DNA from 3 places in the Neobacillus canaveralius genome. Region 1 is predicted to be linked to each of the others. Evidence: riboswitches for the same ligand, from Rfam matches in the RefSeq annotation. Region 1 holds a riboswitch; each other region holds the start of a gene.

The links. Region 1 has a riboswitch for S-adenosylmethionine ahead of ABC255_RS05380 (methionine ABC transporter ATP-binding protein). Riboswitches for the same ligand answer to the same signal wherever they lie in the genome.
Region 2: linked by a shared signal. The riboswitch ahead of ABC255_RS27960 (transporter substrate-binding domain-containing protein) and the one ahead of ABC255_RS05380 (methionine ABC transporter ATP-binding protein) in region 1 are both predicted to bind S-adenosylmethionine.
Region 3: linked by a shared signal. The riboswitch ahead of ABC255_RS17680 (BMP family protein) and the one ahead of ABC255_RS05380 (methionine ABC transporter ATP-binding protein) in region 1 are both predicted to bind S-adenosylmethionine.

The regions. Positions count from the first base shown of each region.
Region 1 is NZ_JBDFLL010000001.1:1,123,081-1,128,899, forward strand. It holds gene gcvH (glycine cleavage system protein GcvH) at 70-453, shown strand; gene ABC255_RS05355 (YusG family protein) at 568-807, shown strand; gene ABC255_RS05360 (toprim domain-containing protein) at 936-1,292, shown strand; gene ABC255_RS05365 (thioredoxin family protein) at 1,295-1,603, shown strand; gene ABC255_RS05370 (SCP2 sterol-binding domain-containing protein) at 1,729-2,088, shown strand; gene ABC255_RS05375 (O-acetylhomoserine aminocarboxypropyltransferase/cysteine synthase family protein) at 2,107-3,423, shown strand; SAM riboswitch class I at 3,548-3,656, shown strand; gene ABC255_RS05380 (methionine ABC transporter ATP-binding protein) at 3,807-4,832, shown strand; gene ABC255_RS05385 (methionine ABC transporter permease) at 4,825-5,487, shown strand; gene ABC255_RS05390 (MetQ/NlpA family ABC transporter substrate-binding protein) at 5,504-5,819, shown strand, end outside.
Region 2 is NZ_JBDFLL010000001.1:5,745,407-5,751,225, reverse strand. It holds gene rlmD (23S rRNA (uracil(1939)-C(5))-methyltransferase RlmD) at 1-962, shown strand, start outside; gene solA (N-methyl-L-tryptophan oxidase) at 1,216-2,364, opposite strand; SAM riboswitch class I at 2,524-2,634, shown strand; gene ABC255_RS27960 (transporter substrate-binding domain-containing protein) at 2,780-3,601, shown strand; gene ABC255_RS27955 (amino acid ABC transporter permease) at 3,622-4,344, shown strand; gene ABC255_RS27950 (amino acid ABC transporter ATP-binding protein) at 4,341-5,078, shown strand; gene mmuM (homocysteine S-methyltransferase) at 5,109-5,819, shown strand, end outside.
Region 3 is NZ_JBDFLL010000001.1:3,522,216-3,528,034, forward strand. It holds gene ABC255_RS17665 (ABC transporter permease) at 1-752, opposite strand, end outside; gene ABC255_RS17670 (ABC transporter permease) at 739-1,815, opposite strand; gene ABC255_RS17675 (ABC transporter ATP-binding protein) at 1,799-3,319, opposite strand; gene ABC255_RS17680 (BMP family protein) at 3,555-4,571, opposite strand; SAM riboswitch class I at 4,760-4,868, opposite strand; gene nadR (multifunctional transcriptional regulator/nicotinamide-nucleotide adenylyltransferase/ribosylnicotinamide kinase NadR) at 5,023-5,819, opposite strand, start outside.

The DNA.
Region 1 (5,819 bases):
AAAAAGTTATTAGGGTAGTACCGATCAATATCGATAAATGATATTAGAAAATAATGGAGGGATTTTTTAATGACTACACCAAAGGAATTGCGTTATTCTGAAGAACATGAGTGGGTAAAGGTTGAAGGAGAAACAGTTCGCGTAGGTATCACTCACTTTGCTCAATCTGAGCTAGGTGATATCGTTTTCGTTGAACTTCCTGAGGTTGGTGACGAAGTGACTGCTGATGAGCCATTTGGCAGCGTTGAATCCGTGAAAACTGTTTCAGAATTATATGCGCCATTAAGCGGTAAGGTTGTTGCTGTTAACGAAGATTTAAGTGACAGCCCTGAATTCGTAAATGAATCTCCATATGAAAAAGCATGGATGATTGTCATCGAGCCTACTAATAGCAGTGAAATGGACAACCTAATGACTGCAGAACAATATGAAGAAATGATTAAAGAGGACTAATTTTAGTAAACACCTTGTTATGCAGGGTGTTTTTTATATGGGAAAAATTCGCACCTTGTATATTCTAAATCCAGGGGATACTAGAATAAACTTTATTTAAAAGGAGCTCCTGGTATGACATTGAAGCAGCAAAAGGTTGATGTGACAGATCGAGTAATTGGGAAAATGAAAAATGGTGAAATTGAATTATTTCTTGATAACACCTCCATTGGTAAAATACAGTTACCAGGGGACATGACATTTCAATTAGATCAACGATTTGAAGTAGAACAGAGAAAGATTTTTCAAAATGTAACAGTTACGGAACAGCCTGACGCAAAATATACAGATTGTGATGATGGTGGCTGGTGTTAGGGCAATCATAAGCAAACGCCTATTATCAAAAAGACAATCGTGGTATAGTTAACATATTCACACGTTATTAAATTTGTTGAATATGTTAACATCAAACAAATAACTCTCTTTCGTATAGGTGATGAATGATGAATGACACGTATGGTGATAAAGTTCTGATTGTGGAAGGAAAATCAGATAAGAAAAAGGTTAAAAGTATCCTGAAGGAACCAATGGAGATTGTCTGTACAAATGGAACAATCAGCATGGCGAAATTGGATGAATTAATTGATACCCTCGAAGATAAAGAGGTCTATATCCTTGTTGATGCAGATGATGCAGGTGAGAAACTTCGCAAACAATTGAAAAGGGAATTTCCTCAAGCGGAACATATTTATATAGACCGGATGTACCGAGAAGTAGCCACTGCACCAGTGTACCATCTAGCCACTGTCCTATTAGGCGCAAATATTGATGTTCATTCTGAATTTTTAGAAATGGGTTAAAAATGAACGAATGGAACCTAGATGAGGTATCATCATTCTTAAATAGTCATTCATCCGGACTCATTTACTTCTATACACCTTTATGCGGTACTTGTCAGGTAGCATCAAGGATGCTCCAGATCATTGAAAATATGGTTGATGTGAAAATAGGGAAAATGAATCTGAATTTTTACCCTGAGCTTGCAGAAAAATTTCAAATTGAGAGTGTTCCCTGCTTGCTTTTCATAAAGGATGGAGAAATAGTTGAGATGATTTATGCATTCAACTCTGTTCCTTTCTTATATGAAAAAATTAAACAATTGTTAATTTAAAACAGACGCTGATACGTCTGTTTTTTTGTGAGCAAAAGTAGAAATTTGTCGATGGGATTTTAAAGGTATTACAATCAATTGACTTGAATATATAACAGAATGGAGTGAAATCGGAGTGATGGAGAATGAAAGAATTAATACAGATTTTCCTTTCTGCTATTAAGCAGCGCAGTCACGTTCTCAAGTTGATTGAAAAATTGGATGGTCTAAAAATAAGGCTAGTTTACGAAGGTCAAGAGAACTTCCTCGTTTTTCACCGTGGAGAGGTTTCTTTACTGGCTGACGATAATGACATCGCTGCCACTTACGATATTAGTGGTCAGCAGGATTCCATTTATAGTCTGCTAGAAGGGAAAGAAAAGTTAAGAATTCTTATGAAAAACGGACAGCTAAAAGTTAAAGCTCCAATCCGTACGATTTTACTTATCGAGTCAATCTTTTATTTAACCAAACCAGAGGAACGGTTTAAAGAGTTTATTTCATAAAATGAAGGAGTGTTAGGTATGGGTGAAAATCAAAAGAATTATCGTTTCGAAACGTTGAGTGTTCATGGTGGATTAGCTCCGGATCCAGTAACAGGTGCACGAGCTGTGCCAATTTACCAAAACAATGCCTATCAATTTAAAAATACCGAACATGCTGCAAATCTATTTGCCTTGAAAGAGACAGGGTACATATATACTCGAATTCACAACCCGACAACAACTGTTTTCGAAGAAAGAGTTGCATTGCTGGAAGGGGGAGTTGGAGCCCTAGCGGTAGCAAGCGGAATGGCAGCGATTACCCTAGCAATCTTAAATATTGCCGAAGCCGGAGATGAAATTGTTTCCGCTTCCACTTTATATGGGGGAACATACAATTTATTTGCCATTACACTTCCGAAATATGGAATCAAGGTTAAATTTGTTGATCCCGAAGATCCAGAAAATTTCCGCTCAGCAATCAATGAAAAAACAAAAGCTGTATTTGCTGAAACGATTGGTAATCCATCATTAAGAGTTCTAGATATTGAAAAAGTAGCAGAAATTGCACATGAAGCAGGAGTTCCATTAATAATTGATAATACCTTTGCCACACCTTATCTATGCAGACCAATAGAATATGGGGCAGATATTGTTATACATTCAGCAACGAAATGGCTTTTAGGGAATGGGACAACCACTGGCGGGATTATTGTAGACGGTGGTAAGTTCGACTGGAATTCATCTAAATTCCCAGGTTTTACAACTCCTGATCCAAGCTATCATGACCTCGTTTATGCTAAAAGCTTAGGCGCGGTTGCCTATATTATTAAAGCACGGGTACAACTTTTACGTGATCTAGGACCTGCTTTAAGTCCACAAAACGCTTTTCAATTTACACTCGGACTTGAAACACTTCATGTTCGGATGAAGGAGCACATTGCCAATACGAAGGAAGTAGTTGAGTATTTAGTAAAACATCCTGCCGTTGAGTGGGTATCCTATCCTGGTCACTCTTCTCATCCTGATTATGAACTTGCCAGCAAGTATTTGTCTAAAGGTGCCGGGTCGATGATTGTTTTTGGAATCAAAGGCGGGAGAGAAGCTGGAGCAAAATTAATTGATTCGATTACACTTTTCGCCCATGTAGCGAATGTTGGAGATGCAAAAAGCTTAATTATCCATCCTGCCAGCACTACTCATCAGCAGCTTGATGCAGAAGGACTAAAGGCAGCTGGGGTTTCTGAGGATTTAATACGACTCTCCATTGGTATTGAAAATGTAGAGGATTTAATAGAAGACCTGGAAACAGCGATTGAGACCGCCACAGGTGTTACTTCTTTAAAAGTAAAAGCCTAATAAGAGTTTATTCGAAATTTGTAGATAATTTCGTTGACACCACTTTTTATCCATGTTAAGATAACTTTCGTACTAAAATAATTTTTTAAATTAATGAATGTTAATAGAATATAGTTTGCTGTAACTCTTATCAAGAGTGGTGGAGGGATGTGCCCGATGAAGCCCGGCAACCGTCAATAGTAATATTGAAATGGTGCCAATTCACACAAAGCGGATGCTTTGGAAGATGGGAGAAAGGTCTTTATTTATGATGCCTTTCTGCCTATGCAGAAAGGCTTTTTAATTTTTCTAATATAAGAATGTTTTACTAAAAACAGTCAAACCCTATATTTGAGCAGTCGAATTTAAGACACGTATTTTATTGGATAAAAGAAGGTGATGAAATGATTTCTATAAAAGATGTCCGCAAGGTTTTCCCTTCTAAGCAGGGGCAGCTGAAGGCAGTGGATGATGTTAATTTAGAAATACAAGAAGGGGAAATTTTTGGGGTAATCGGATATAGTGGTGCGGGGAAAAGCACCCTAATTCGAATGCTTAATGGACTAGAGCTCCCGACTGAAGGATCGGTTACCGTTGCTGGTCGTGTTATTTCAAAAATTAGAGGCAGTGAGCTTCGAAAAGCTCGCCAGGAAATAAGTATGATATTTCAGCATTTTAATTTGCTTTGGTCAAGAACGGTTAGCGAGAATATCTCATTTCCTTTGGAGATAGCTGGCGTAGGTGGAGCAGAAAGACAAAAAAGAGTAAATGAATTAATTAAATTAGTTGGTCTTGAAGGTCGAGAAAATGCTTACCCTTCCCAACTTAGCGGCGGTCAAAAACAGCGTGTGGGAATTGCACGAGCACTGGCCAACAATCCAAAAGTACTTCTTTGTGATGAAGCAACTTCAGCCCTAGACCCACAAACTACCGATTCTATTTTGGACTTGTTAGTTGATATCAATAAAAGGCTAGGATTAACGATTGTATTGATCACACATGAAATGCATGTCATTCGTAAAATTTGTCACCGGGTAGCGGTTATGGAAAGTGGAAGAATTGTGGAGCTTGGACAGGTGTTAGATGTGTTTAAAAACCCACAACAGCCGATTACGAAGCGTTTTGTTCAACAGGTTACTGAGCCGGAAGAAACCAAAGAAACGATCGAACATTTACTCGAACGTTATCCGTATGGAAAAGTGGTTCAACTCTCATTTGTCGGAGAGGCAGCAGAACAGCCGTTAATCACAACTCTTATCAGGGATTTCGATGTTGTCGTAAACATTCTACAAGGAAAAATCTCACACACCCAAAACGGATCTTACGGTACATTATTTATTCACTTAGATGGGCAGGCAGACGAAATTCAGAGAGCCATTGATTATATTCACTCACAACAAGTCGGTGTGGAGGTGATCAGTAATGGCTAGTATAGAAATGGTAAAGTGGGATCAGTTATGGGAAGCAACACTGGAAACCCTTTATATGACTTCCATTTCAGTGTTTACTACATTTATCCTAGGATTAGTCCTCGGTCTGATGTTATTTCTAACGGGAAAAGGTAATTTGTGGGAAAATAGAACGGTAAATGTTATTATTGCCGCCTTCGTAAATATTTTTAGATCAATCCCTTTTATTATCTTAATTGTTTTATTAATTCCTTTTACAAAATTATTGGTTGGAACCATGCTTGGTGCAAATGCAGCGTTGCCTGCCTTAATTATTGGCGCAGCTCCCTTTTACGCAAGAATGGTGGAGATTGCTCTTAGGGAAATTGATAAAGGTGTTATTGAGGCATCACAATCAATGGGAGCAACACATGGTCATATTATTTTTAAAGTATTAATACCGGAATCTTTGCCAGCATTAATTTCAGGGCTTACGGTTACAGCTATTTCATTAGTAAGTTTTACAGCAATGGCTGGGGTAATTGGAGCAGGGGGACTTGGTCATTTTGCCTACCTTGAAGGTTTTCAACGCAATAGACCAATTGTTACGTTAGTTGCAACGATTGCCATTTTAATTTTGGTTTTTATCATCCAATTTATTGGAGATTATTTTACAAAGAAAACAGATAAACGATAACAGGAGGAGTTAGATTATGAAAAGAGCATTTAGTTTAATTATCATTGCGTTAGTAGCACTTGCCCTATCAGCTTGCGGTGGTTCTAAGAACGATACTGCAGATAACGCAGGAGAAGAAGGAAACAAAAAGTTAGTTGTTGGAGCATCTGCTGTACCGCATGCGGAAGTGTTGGAGGCGGCAAAACCTCTATTAAAGGAAAAAGGCATTGATCTAGAAGTGCAAGTTTTTCAAGATTATATCCTGCCAAACGTAGCGTTAAGGGATAAAGAACTTGACGCAAACTATTTTCAAACACCAGGGTATTTAGAACTACAAATGGAAGAAAACAAGG
Region 2 (5,819 bases), 4.6 Mb from region 1:
TACCTGTTGGTGAAAAGGATGGAAAGCTGATTGCTGGTTTTTTCAAGCCTAGAAGCCATGAAATTGTAGATACTGATGAAAGTTTGATACAACTTCCTGAAATAAACGAAGCTGTGCAGGCAGTGAAGGGAATATGCAGTGAACTTGGGATATCAGCTTATCATGAAGAGTCACATAAAGGTGTTCTGCGACACATTATGGCCCGTTATGGACAACAAACAGGGGAACTAATGGTGGTGCTTGTTACCAGAACCACGGATATTCCAAAAAAAGACAAACTAGTTGAGGAAATTGTTGCACGCCTTCCAAAAGTGAAGTCGATTGTCCATAACGTTAATTCAAAGCGTACAAATGTAATCCTTGGCGAAAAAACAACAGTACTTTGGGGTAATGAAGTTATCTATGACACGATTGGTGATGTGAAATTTGCCATTTCTGCTCTTTCTTTTTATCAGGTAAATCCTGTTCAAACAAAGGTTCTTTATGATAAAGCGCTTGAGTACGCAGGGCTCAGTGGGGAAGAGTCAGTCATCGATGCCTATTGCGGAATCGGAACGATATCACTGTTTTTAGCACAAAAGGCAAAGAAGGTCTTCGGAGTAGAAGTGGTTCCAGAGGCGATTGAAGATGCGAAACGGAATGCAGAGTTAAATGGAATGACAAATGTAGAGTTTGCAGCCGGGGAAGCGGAGGTTGTGATTCCTAAGTGGTATAAAGAAGGGAATTCTGCTGATGTGCTTGTCGTGGACCCGCCGCGCAAGGGCTGTGATGAGACATTTCTGCAAACGATTATTAAGATGAAACCTAAAAAGGTTGTCTACGTATCCTGTAATCCAGCTACCTTGGCACGGGATTTGAGGATCTTAGAAGATGGTGGGTATAAAACTGTGGAAGTGCAGCCGGTGGATATGTTTCCGCAGACTACACACGTTGAGTGCGTATCGCAGTTAGTGTTGAAATAGTCTGCGATCACCACTCAAGCCATTGTGAGGCAGTGGCAAAGGTAGTTTTGAAAGAAGAAGCAGAAGCCTGATAGGTTTCTGTTTTTTTGTTTTTGAGAGCAGAAGGTGAATTAGATAAAAATTGTAGAATTAATTTATCATGTAATAAGCATCTCTGAAAATATAGACACTTATTACATGAAAGATCGATTTTGCGTGTTATGGATCATCTTGGTCTAGTTATGACTAAGTTATTCTATTTATTGATGACATATTACAAATCAAATCTCTTAAGAGAGAATAAAGAAATATCAAAACTACTTTTCCCTTTTTGCGCCAGTTGGCCGAGCACTTCTCCCATAACGCTACCAAACTTAAAGCCGTGGCCGGAAAAACCGCATGCAATGATGATATTTTCATGTTCAGGGTGATAATCAATGATAAAGTGATTGTCACTTGAGAGGGTATATAAGCATGTTTTTCCTTGTTTTAATTCTCCATTTGCTTTAGGCATATAGGTTCGGAGGAAGAATCTTAGGTCCTCTTCATCTGTTTCGTATTGACCAAAGTTCTGTTTGTGTTGGTTAGGATCAATAGCTTGACCTCCATCTGATCTTCCTATCTTAAGGCCTGCTCCGTCTTTGCAAGGAAATCCATAACACATATTCGTATCGTCCTCTACGTAAAAAGAGGGGAAGTTGGTGATATCGTAAAGGTCTGCAGGGGCGTCAAACCAGCCGAAGGCTTTACGGGTTGGCCGAATAGGGAGATTTAAGTCTGGTAATAGTTTGGCTACCCATGCTCCTGCTGTAACAATCACTTTTTTCGCATAATAAACCTGGTTTTCAGTTGAGATTTTTATATTGTTCATTTCTTCCATCTCAATTTGCTGTACGGGTGTATTTGTAACAAGTTTTGCTCCATTATTAATGGCGATTTCTTTATAAGCTTTAATGGCATTCTCACTATAGATGAGGCCTGATTCTGACTCAAAACAACCAATAAAATGATCTGGTACTGAAAAACCTGGCCATCTTTCTTTTATTTCTTTGCTATTTAGAATATCTAATGGCAAATCATATTTATTAGCAGCCTCAATCGTTTCTTGAAGAAAGGAAGAATCTTTTGGACCTAATCCAAGAACACCGGTTTTTTCAAAGATTTTATAGGTGGTGTGCTGTTCTAATTCCTCCCATAATTGTTGTGCACGTTTTACTAGTGTTACATACTGTCTGCCTTCACCATAAGCATGTCGAATCATACGGGTATCTCCGTGATGGCTTCCATGATGATGTGGTGGGTCGAAAGCATCGATTAACACAGTGTTTACTTTCTGTTGAGCTAAAAAGGCACCGGCAGCTATTCCCATTGTACCAGCACCAATAATTGCTACATCAAAATAGGCTTCTTCTTTCAAGTTCATTTCTCCCATCTTTTTATCCTGAATTCTCAAAATCTATAAGATTTAGTGTTATACTAAAATCAGATTATTTAGTGAATTGTACATAGTGAAAAAGTAGTTGACAATAGTATTAATATTAAATATTATCATAATATACAAAAAATAACATAAAAAATGAATAACTTATCACGAGAGACCGAGGGACAGGCCCGACGACGTCCAGCAACCATCATTCCATGAAGGATGAAAGGTGCTAAATCCTGCAGAGTGTTTCATTCTGAGAGATAAGGTTTAGATAAAAAGCCTCTTTCTGATTGGAAGAGGCTTTTTTATTTTATTGTTCTGTTTCCGTTTTAGTGATTTGAATTGGATATAAGTAATGACTTAGATTCTTATTCAATAATAATAATAAATTTATTTTAAAGGAGATAGTAAAATGAAAAAGAAATCTAGGTTATTGTTATCAAGTATTGCACTAGTAGGTTTGGTTAGTATATTAAATGGTTGTTCCTCTAAAGAAACAACAACAGCAGATGGAACGGAGGAAAAGGTTATTTTAGTTGGAACTCAAAATGATTATCCTCCTTTCGCTTATGCGGATGAAAGTAATGCACTTATCGGATATGATATCGACGTAATAAAAGAAATTGATGAAAGATTAGAGGGGTATACCTTTGATTTTGTTGCTACTCCATGGGACAGTATGTTTCTTGCACTAGAATCAAATAAAATTCAGGCAGTTGCCGACCAGGTGGCGAAAACATCTGAACGTGAAGAGAAGTACTTGTTTACAGACGAATCTTATTTTGCTGCAGAAACCGTTATTGTTGTGAAATCAGGTCGAACAGATATTCAAACAGTAGAAGATTTAGAGGGGAAAAAAGTTGGAGCTTTAGCTGGTGATTCTTATACATTATTACTTGAAGAACATAATAAAAAAGCAGAAAATGATATTATTTTAAAATATAGCGAAAGTGGAACCCCTTCAGAAATTTTACAAGATGTACAAAATGGACGTGTGGATGCCTATGTAAATGACCCAATTATGATTCATTCTGTTATAGAAAAATATAATATAGATTTAGAAGTTGTAGGACAGCCTATCGTGAATGATAAGATTGGAATTGTTTTTAAAGATGGAAAGCAGGGAGAAGAGTTAAAAGGATTAATTGATCCTATTCTAAAGGAACTCAAAGAAGACGGTACATTAGCTGACCTGTCAGTCAAATGGACGGGTGGAGAATACATCCCTGAATAAGGCTGTAAAGGGAGGAAGAAATGGAAAATTTATTGGATATTCATTTTTTAATAGAAAGCTTTCCTGCGATAGTTGCACGATTACCTATTACAATTGGAATTGCCGTAGGTTCGTTGATTATTAGTTTATTTATTGGGCTTACTACAGCACTGATAAAAATTTATCGGGTACCCGTATTAAAGACAATCTCTTCTTTTTATGTCTCTTTTATTAGAGGAACCCCTCTCTTAGTGCAGATATATCTTGTGTTTTATGGAATACCAAAAGTGATTTACTTTTTTCAAACTGAATATGGATGGATCATGAATATTGATGTAAATATCATTGCACCGGAAGTATATGCTTTATTAGCCTTTTCAATTAATTTAGGTGCTTATTTGTCTGAAACGATACGATCAGCGATTGAATCTGTTGATCGTGGTCAGTTTGAGGCAGCCAGAGCTATAGGGTTGAGTCCCACTCAAATGATGCTGAAAATTATTTTCCCGCAGGCTTTATCGGTAGCCATACCTAATTTAGGTAATATGTTTATCAGTACAATTAAAGACACTTCTCTAGTCTTTATTATTGGGGTTATTGATATCATGGGACAAGCCAAAATTCTTGGTTCTCGTGGTTTAGCCTTTTTTGAAGTCTATATAGCAGTTTCTATTGTTTATTGGATCATTTGTATTATAGTCGAGAGATTGCTAGTTATAGTAGAAAAGCGTGCCCGGAGATATGAAAGAGGGGTTATCTCATGATTAAAGTGGAAAATCTCCATAAATATTTTGACCAACAGCATGTGTTAAAAGGAATAAATTTTTCCGTTAATAAAGGAGAGGTTGTTTCTATTTTAGGACCAAGTGGTTCAGGGAAATCAACCTTATTACGCTGTATCAATTTCTTAGAACAACCTACAAAGGGCATCGTTGAAATTAGTGGAAAGAGAGTAAATATTGAATCCGCTAGAAAGGTAGATATTCAGTCTTTACGATTATCCACAGGAATGGTCTTTCAACAGTATAACTTATTTAAAAATTTAACAGTGTTACAGAATGTCATGATTGGCTTAACAAGTGTGAAGAATATAAGTTCGAATGAAGCGAAGAAGGTAAGTGCAGAAATCCTAGAAAAAGTTGGTCTTCAAGATAGATTGGAGCATTATCCAGTACAGCTATCTGGTGGACAACAACAAAGGGTTGGTATTGCTCGAGCACTGGCGCTCAATCCAGAGGTTTTATTATTTGATGAGCCGACTTCATCGCTTGATCCAGAGTTAGTTGGGGAAGTGTTAACTGTTATAAAAGATGTAGCAAAGGAAGGCAATACCATGCTGATTGTCACACACGAGCTTAATTTTGCTCGTGAAATTTCTGATCGAATTATCTTTATGGAAAATGGAATGATTCTTGAAGAAGGAACAGCAGAACAAATGTTTACAAATCCAAGTGTTGAAAGAACGAAGCAGTTTATAAGTAAAGTATTAAAAAGGTAGGCTATTTTACTAGGAAGAAGGATAAGTAAAATGAATCCGATAGAACAGATCTTAGAAAATTATCCAATTATGATTATCGATGGAGCAATGGCTACAGAGCTTGAGAATTATGGGTGTAATCTAAATGACCGTTTATGGTCAGCAAAGATATTAATGGAAAATCCAGAGCTAATCAAGCAGGTTCATTTAGATTATTTTAAAGCGGGTGCAGATTGTGCCATAACAGCTAGTTATCAAGCTACTATTGAAGGTTATGAGGAAAGAGGGCTATCTGAAAAAGAGGCCGCTGATTTAATTAAAAAGTCTGTTCAACTTGCTATTAATGCACGTGATGAATTTTGGGATAATACCGAAAATCGGAAGAACAGACCTAAACCAATAGTGGCTGCATCAGTCGGTCCATATGGTGCCGTTCTTGCGGATGGTTCTGAATATCGTGGGGATTATGTATTAAATGAGGATGAACTAGTTTCTTTTCATAGAGAGAGAATTAGAATACTAGTTGAAGCTGGTGCTGATATCCTAGCGTGTGAAACCATTCCATGTCTGATAGAGGCTAAAGCAATAACAAGGGTGATAAGAGAATTCCCAGAAATCTACGCTTGGATTAGTTTTAGTGCAAAAGATGAGCTTCATATTAGTAATGGAGAAAAAATGTCTGATTGTGTGATGTGGCTAGAAGGGGAGAAGCAAATAGCTGCCATTGGTATTAATTGCTCATCACCAGATTTTATTGATTCA
Region 3 (5,819 bases), 2.4 Mb from region 1:
CTAGATCCAACGATCCCGATTGGATGAGATTGACCTAGCATCATTGCCACTAAAGCGATAAAGCCACGTCCAGCCGTCATGCCCTCAGTAAACATAGTCACTTGACCAAGTGAAAGCTGAGCACCAGCTAAACCGCAAAGAATTCCACATCCTACAATTGAACCGTACTGTAAAAATGTAACCTTTAAGCCAAGGCTTCTTGCTGCTGCTTCATTTTTCCCCACCGCAAGAACTCGGAAACCAGTAACCGTACGGTAAAAGAAAATATACAACAATATTGCCGCTAGAAAAGCAACATAAACTAGTGGTGAATGTCCAGAAAGAAGTTTACCTACAACAGGAATCCCTTCAATCACCGGAATGTCCACCTTTTGCAGTCCTTCCATGTTTTTATCATAAAAGGCACCTTTTACATCAAAAATCGCCCGAAGTCCAAACGTCGTCAAACCCAGTACTAAAAAGTTGATTGCAATCCCTGCTACGATTGGATTTGCTTTAAATCGAATGGCCGCCAAACCAAATAGCAGTGAAACAAGGACGGATCCTAACGCACCGACTAAAACGGCCACAAGCACACTTCCGCTAAAATAATTTCCAACGATGGCAGAAAAAGCACCTGCTAAAATTAGGCCCTCAAGACCAACATTAAAAATTCCAACGCGAGCACAAAGGGCTCCTCCTAAAGCTGCCAAAAGAATCGGACTAATCATTCGAATCGCTGACGTAAAAAAGGAGAGATCAAGCAGCTCCATGGATGTCACCCGCTTTCTTCTTTACTTTCCACCAATTGATGGTGATTTTTGCTGTTACAAATAAGATAAGGACACCCTGAATTACACTGGCAATTTCAAGCGGAACCTCGGTATTTCGCTCCATTCCCATTGCACCTGTTTGAAGTGCAGCAAGGAGAATCGCCGCTACCGCTGTACCAAGAGGATTAGAATTTGCCAGAAGGGCTGCCATTAGCCCGGTCCATGCATAACCTGGCACCGTTAGGGAACCTTCCACATATCGATATTGTGAACCAAGGACTTCAACTGTCCCCGCTAGTCCAGCGATCCCGCCGCTAAAGAACATGCTGAACAATAGAACCTTAATCTTGTTAATTCCGCCATACTCAGCAAAAAACGGGTTATATCCGAGCATTCTTACTTCATATCCGAGTGAAGTGAAACGCAGAATGATAAATAGGATAATCGCCAAAACAATCGCAATGACGAATCCCATATGAACACTCATACCTTGGAATAACTTAGGAAGCCATGCCATCTGATCAATCATCGGAGTCTGCGCTAATGCAGCCGATCCACTTATGTCTTGGAACGGCTCTGAAACTAAATAACCTGCAAATAACACCGCAACATAGTTTAAGAGTAACGTTGAAATTAATAGCTGTACTTTAAATCTAGTTTCCATCCATCCCGCAAGGAGCGACCATAGGCCCCCGGCTAAAAACCCAGCTGCGAGTGCAGCTAGTATTTTGATGATTCCTGGTCCTGGAACATATAAAGCCGCAAGTGCAGCACTGACAGCACCTAACACCATTTGCCCTTCTGCTCCCATATTAAAGACACCAGCTCGAAAAGCAATGGCCAGCCCTAAACCGATGAAAATAATAGGAGTGGCACGAGCAAGTGTGGCGGTAACAAAGTAGAAATTTCCGAATGCACCGTCCCACATGACTTTGTAGGTTTCCAAAACAGACGCCCCTACTAGACTAATAGCGACTGCCCCTGTCAAAAGCCCAATCAACACGGCCGTAAGAGGCTGTACCAACGAGCTAAGCAGTTGTTGTAGTTTACGCTTGCGATTCATTCTCGTTTCCTCCTGCCATAAGTACACTTAATCTCTCTTCCGTCGCTTCTTTTCGATCGAGAATATCAACAATTTTCCCTTCGTACATAACAGCAATCCGGTCTGATAAAACGAGTATTTCCGATAACTCAGACGATACAAGCAAAATTCCCTCTCCATTGTTTCGTTTCTCAATGATTGCTTCATGAATATATTCCATGGCGCCGATATCGACACCACGGGTCGGTTCTGCTGCTATGAGAAAATCAGTTTCAAATCCTAGTTCACGTGCCACAATAAGTTTCTGCAAGTTTCCGCCTGATAGATTTCCTGATTTTTCGTCTAAGGAAGGTGTTTTAATTTCAAATCGTTCAATCCATCCCCTAACAAGCTTTCGAAATGGGCTTAGTCGGATAAAGGAAGATTGATTGAACATTTTCTTTCGATAATAGCCCATCAGTCCTGTTTCTTCGACAGTCGCTTCCTTTGCAGCGCCCCACAGGTAACGGTCTTCTGGAATATGAGCAAGACCAGCACTTCTTCTAGAGGCCACACTTTTTCCCGTTAAGGTTGTCTCCCCTAAGCGGACACTGCCACGATCGATTTTTCTCAAGCCTGAAATTGCCTGAATCAGCTCTGACTGCCCATTCCCCGATACTCCGGCAATCCCGACAATCTCTCCGCGATGAACTGTTAAAGAGAGTTGATCCAAAATTGGTTTCTCATCTTTTCCGCCGATTGAAAGATTGTCTACCATAAGAAGCGGCTCGCCATTCACTTGAATACGGTCGGTAAGTTTCTGAAGTTCACGCCCGACCATCAAGGTGGCCAACTGTTCGACATTGGTATTTTGTTTTAAAACATTTCCAGTAACTTTACCATTTCTTAACACGGTGATTTGATCCGCTACTTTCATCACCTCTGGCAGCTTGTGCGTAATTAAGATAATACTTTTCCCTTGATCCGCTAAGAATTGAATCGTTTTTAACAGTTCCTCAACCTCAATCGGAGTCAAGACTGCTGTTGGTTCGTCTAGAATAATAATATCCGCACCCTGATATAACACTTTTAAAATTTCAATCCGCTGCTGTTCACCAATCGAGCAATCGCCAGCTTTTTTCATTGGATTGACATTGATTTTATATTGTTCGCTAAGTTCTTTCACTTTTTCTGCCGCTGCTTTTCTATTAAAGAAACCATTACGTTTCGGTTCATGCCCAATTACAATATTTTCTGTTACGGAAAAATCTGAAAACAACATAAAGTGCTGATGCACCATACCGATACCATTTTCAATCGCATCCAGTGGTCCAGAAAATTTGATGTTCTTACCGCCCAATATTATTTCACCGCTCGTCGGCTGTTCAAGACCGTAAAGCATCCGCATGAGGGTTGTCTTGCCGGCACCATTTTCGCCGACAATCGCCAAAACCTCTCCTTTTTTCAGATGTATCGAAATCCTTTCATTCGCAAGGAACTCACCGTACTTTTTGGTCATTTCCTTCATTTCTAACACATCGCTCATGGTTTTACCCCCCTTTAAAAATGGAAACCGACTACATTGTGCAGTCGGTTTACTTTTTTCAAATGGCTCTTTTCTTAAACTTTGTTAATGATTGTACTAAGTTTCCTTAAGAAATAGTATAAATTCAAGAAGAAAAGAGCCAGCAATCTAAATTCTAGAGCGGAACCTAGCTATTTCCACGTTAAAATCGGCTTTAGGATTTTAACAACCATGCTAACGGTAATAGCCTATTAGATTAATTGCTCAGTGGATTTTTGATTTCTCGTTTTCCAGATACAATTTCTTCGTGAAGTGCTTTTACTTGGTCAATAACTTCTTGTCCAACAAAGCTGTTAAGCGGTGTTTTGCTTTCATGTGTTACATATGTTAAGCCAACGCCCTTTTCCTTCAAGCCATACTCGACAATGCCTGTTTTAAAATCGCCGTTTGCAAATGCTTTTACTGTTTCATATGCAGCAGCGTCCGTCCCTTTTAACTGTGAAAGAACGACGTGCTCTGGATCTACCTCTGTACGGTCAACGTCCTGACCAGAAGTAAAGATTCCTTGTTCTTTTGCTGCCTCAAATACACCCAGATCTCCGACTGCAGCAGCTCCTGCAACGAAGTCTGCCCCCTTAGAAGCTTGCAACAACGCTAATTCTTTTGCTTTCGCCGGATCCGTAAAGCTTCCAACATAGTTTACTAAAAACTCAGCGTCTGGATTTGTTTCCTTTAATCCTTCTTCAAACGCAACTGTCCATTTTTTCATTAGTGGAATATCCATAGCCACTACCATACCCACTTTATCACTTTTGGTAGAAAGGCCTGCTGCAGCTCCTAGCAAGAACGCTGCTTCGTGCTCTCTGAAATTAACACTTTGAACATTTGGAAGGTCGACGACCGTATCAATAATTGCAAATTGACGATCCGGATTTTCTGTTGCTACTTTTTTCAATGCATCTTCTGATTCAAATGATGAAGTAATGATTAAATCATATCCTTCTGCTACAGCTACGCGAAGATTTTCTTCTATCGCTGAATGATCCGTAGATTCGATTGTCTTTAATTCCACTCCAAATTCGTCTGCTGCTTTTTTGGCCCCTTCATCCATTTGCTGGAAGAATGGGTTAACCCCAATTTTCTCAGGCAGTACGAGAGCAATTTTCTTCTTATCCTCTTTTGATGATGTATCTTTCCCCGTTGATTCTTGTGCTCCACATCCAGCGACAAGCAAGACTAAAGCTAGTGCGATAAATGCAAGTAGTTTTCTCATGACGTTCCCCCTGTGTTATATTTCGTTTTTATTACTATTTGTCTATTAATTTACTAAAAAAATTCGAAAATAGCAATACAAAATCGAACATTTTTAAAATATTTTATATTAATGTTCGTGTTTTACTGTTTCACCCCATAAAAAAACCCTTTTCCGAAAAATAGGAAGAGGGTTTTTGAATATACTCTTCCTTATCTTTCAGAACTTCCTCGTTCTGTAGGATTTGGCACCATACTATATAAATATAGCGGTTGCTGGGCGTCATCGGGCCAGTCCCTCTGCCTCTCTGGATAAGGTTAACAATATGTATTTACGTAATTAAGTTAAACAACATAGCAATAATAAAAACTTAATTTATTATATTTTAAAAGTTTTCAAATTACAAGACTATTTAATTATTATAAAAATAACCGATGGAAATTAGCTGCTCATCGGTTTATTTTTTATTTTTTTACTGTAGCAATTTATCAATATGTTCCATGGCACCTTTTAACCTGATTTCATAACTACCACTCAAGATTTTATAGTCAACATCATGCTTATTTAATAATGTTTTTAGGTTCTCATTGTTTTGGTCTCTTACCTTCTCTTCGCCATGAACACGTAAGCCGTCATCCACCCATTTTACATCTGGTTCAAGGAATAGCCATAGGTCATAATCCTGTATTTTTGCAATCTCATCTAGAACCAGCTGATGTTCATTATTGTATAGGTTTGAGTAAAACTGGGTTACAATGACTTCTGTATCGATAAAAACAAGCTTATTTGCTTTTCCAATGGCCTTAAATTCTTCCATCTTATGTCCATAAGCAATCCTTTGATAATCTTCCTTGACCATAATCCCGTCACAGCCACCCAATTCTTCACATAGAGTTCGGCCATATTCTTCTACATAGGTTGTGTTGTAAATTTTAGCTAGGTTTCTCGTTAAGGATGATTTCCCACAGCTTTCAGTCCCAACCATGACAATCTTTTTTACAAAATAAGGTCTAACAAAATCAGGTATGAACTCCCAATGTTTATAGACACCTTCGGTACGAATGGTTGTAGCAGAGATGGTTACCTGTGAACGCATTGGATCGATCAGCTTATGCTTTGCGTTAGGATATAATTCTTCAAAAATATCATTATATTGAACTTCTGAACTAAAAACGAGATCTATGGGCTTTCCGATTTCTCTTTTTATTAATTGTGCTCCTTCAGCCCAATCGTAGTTGTCGTTATCTTGATGATCTTCAATGCTAATTG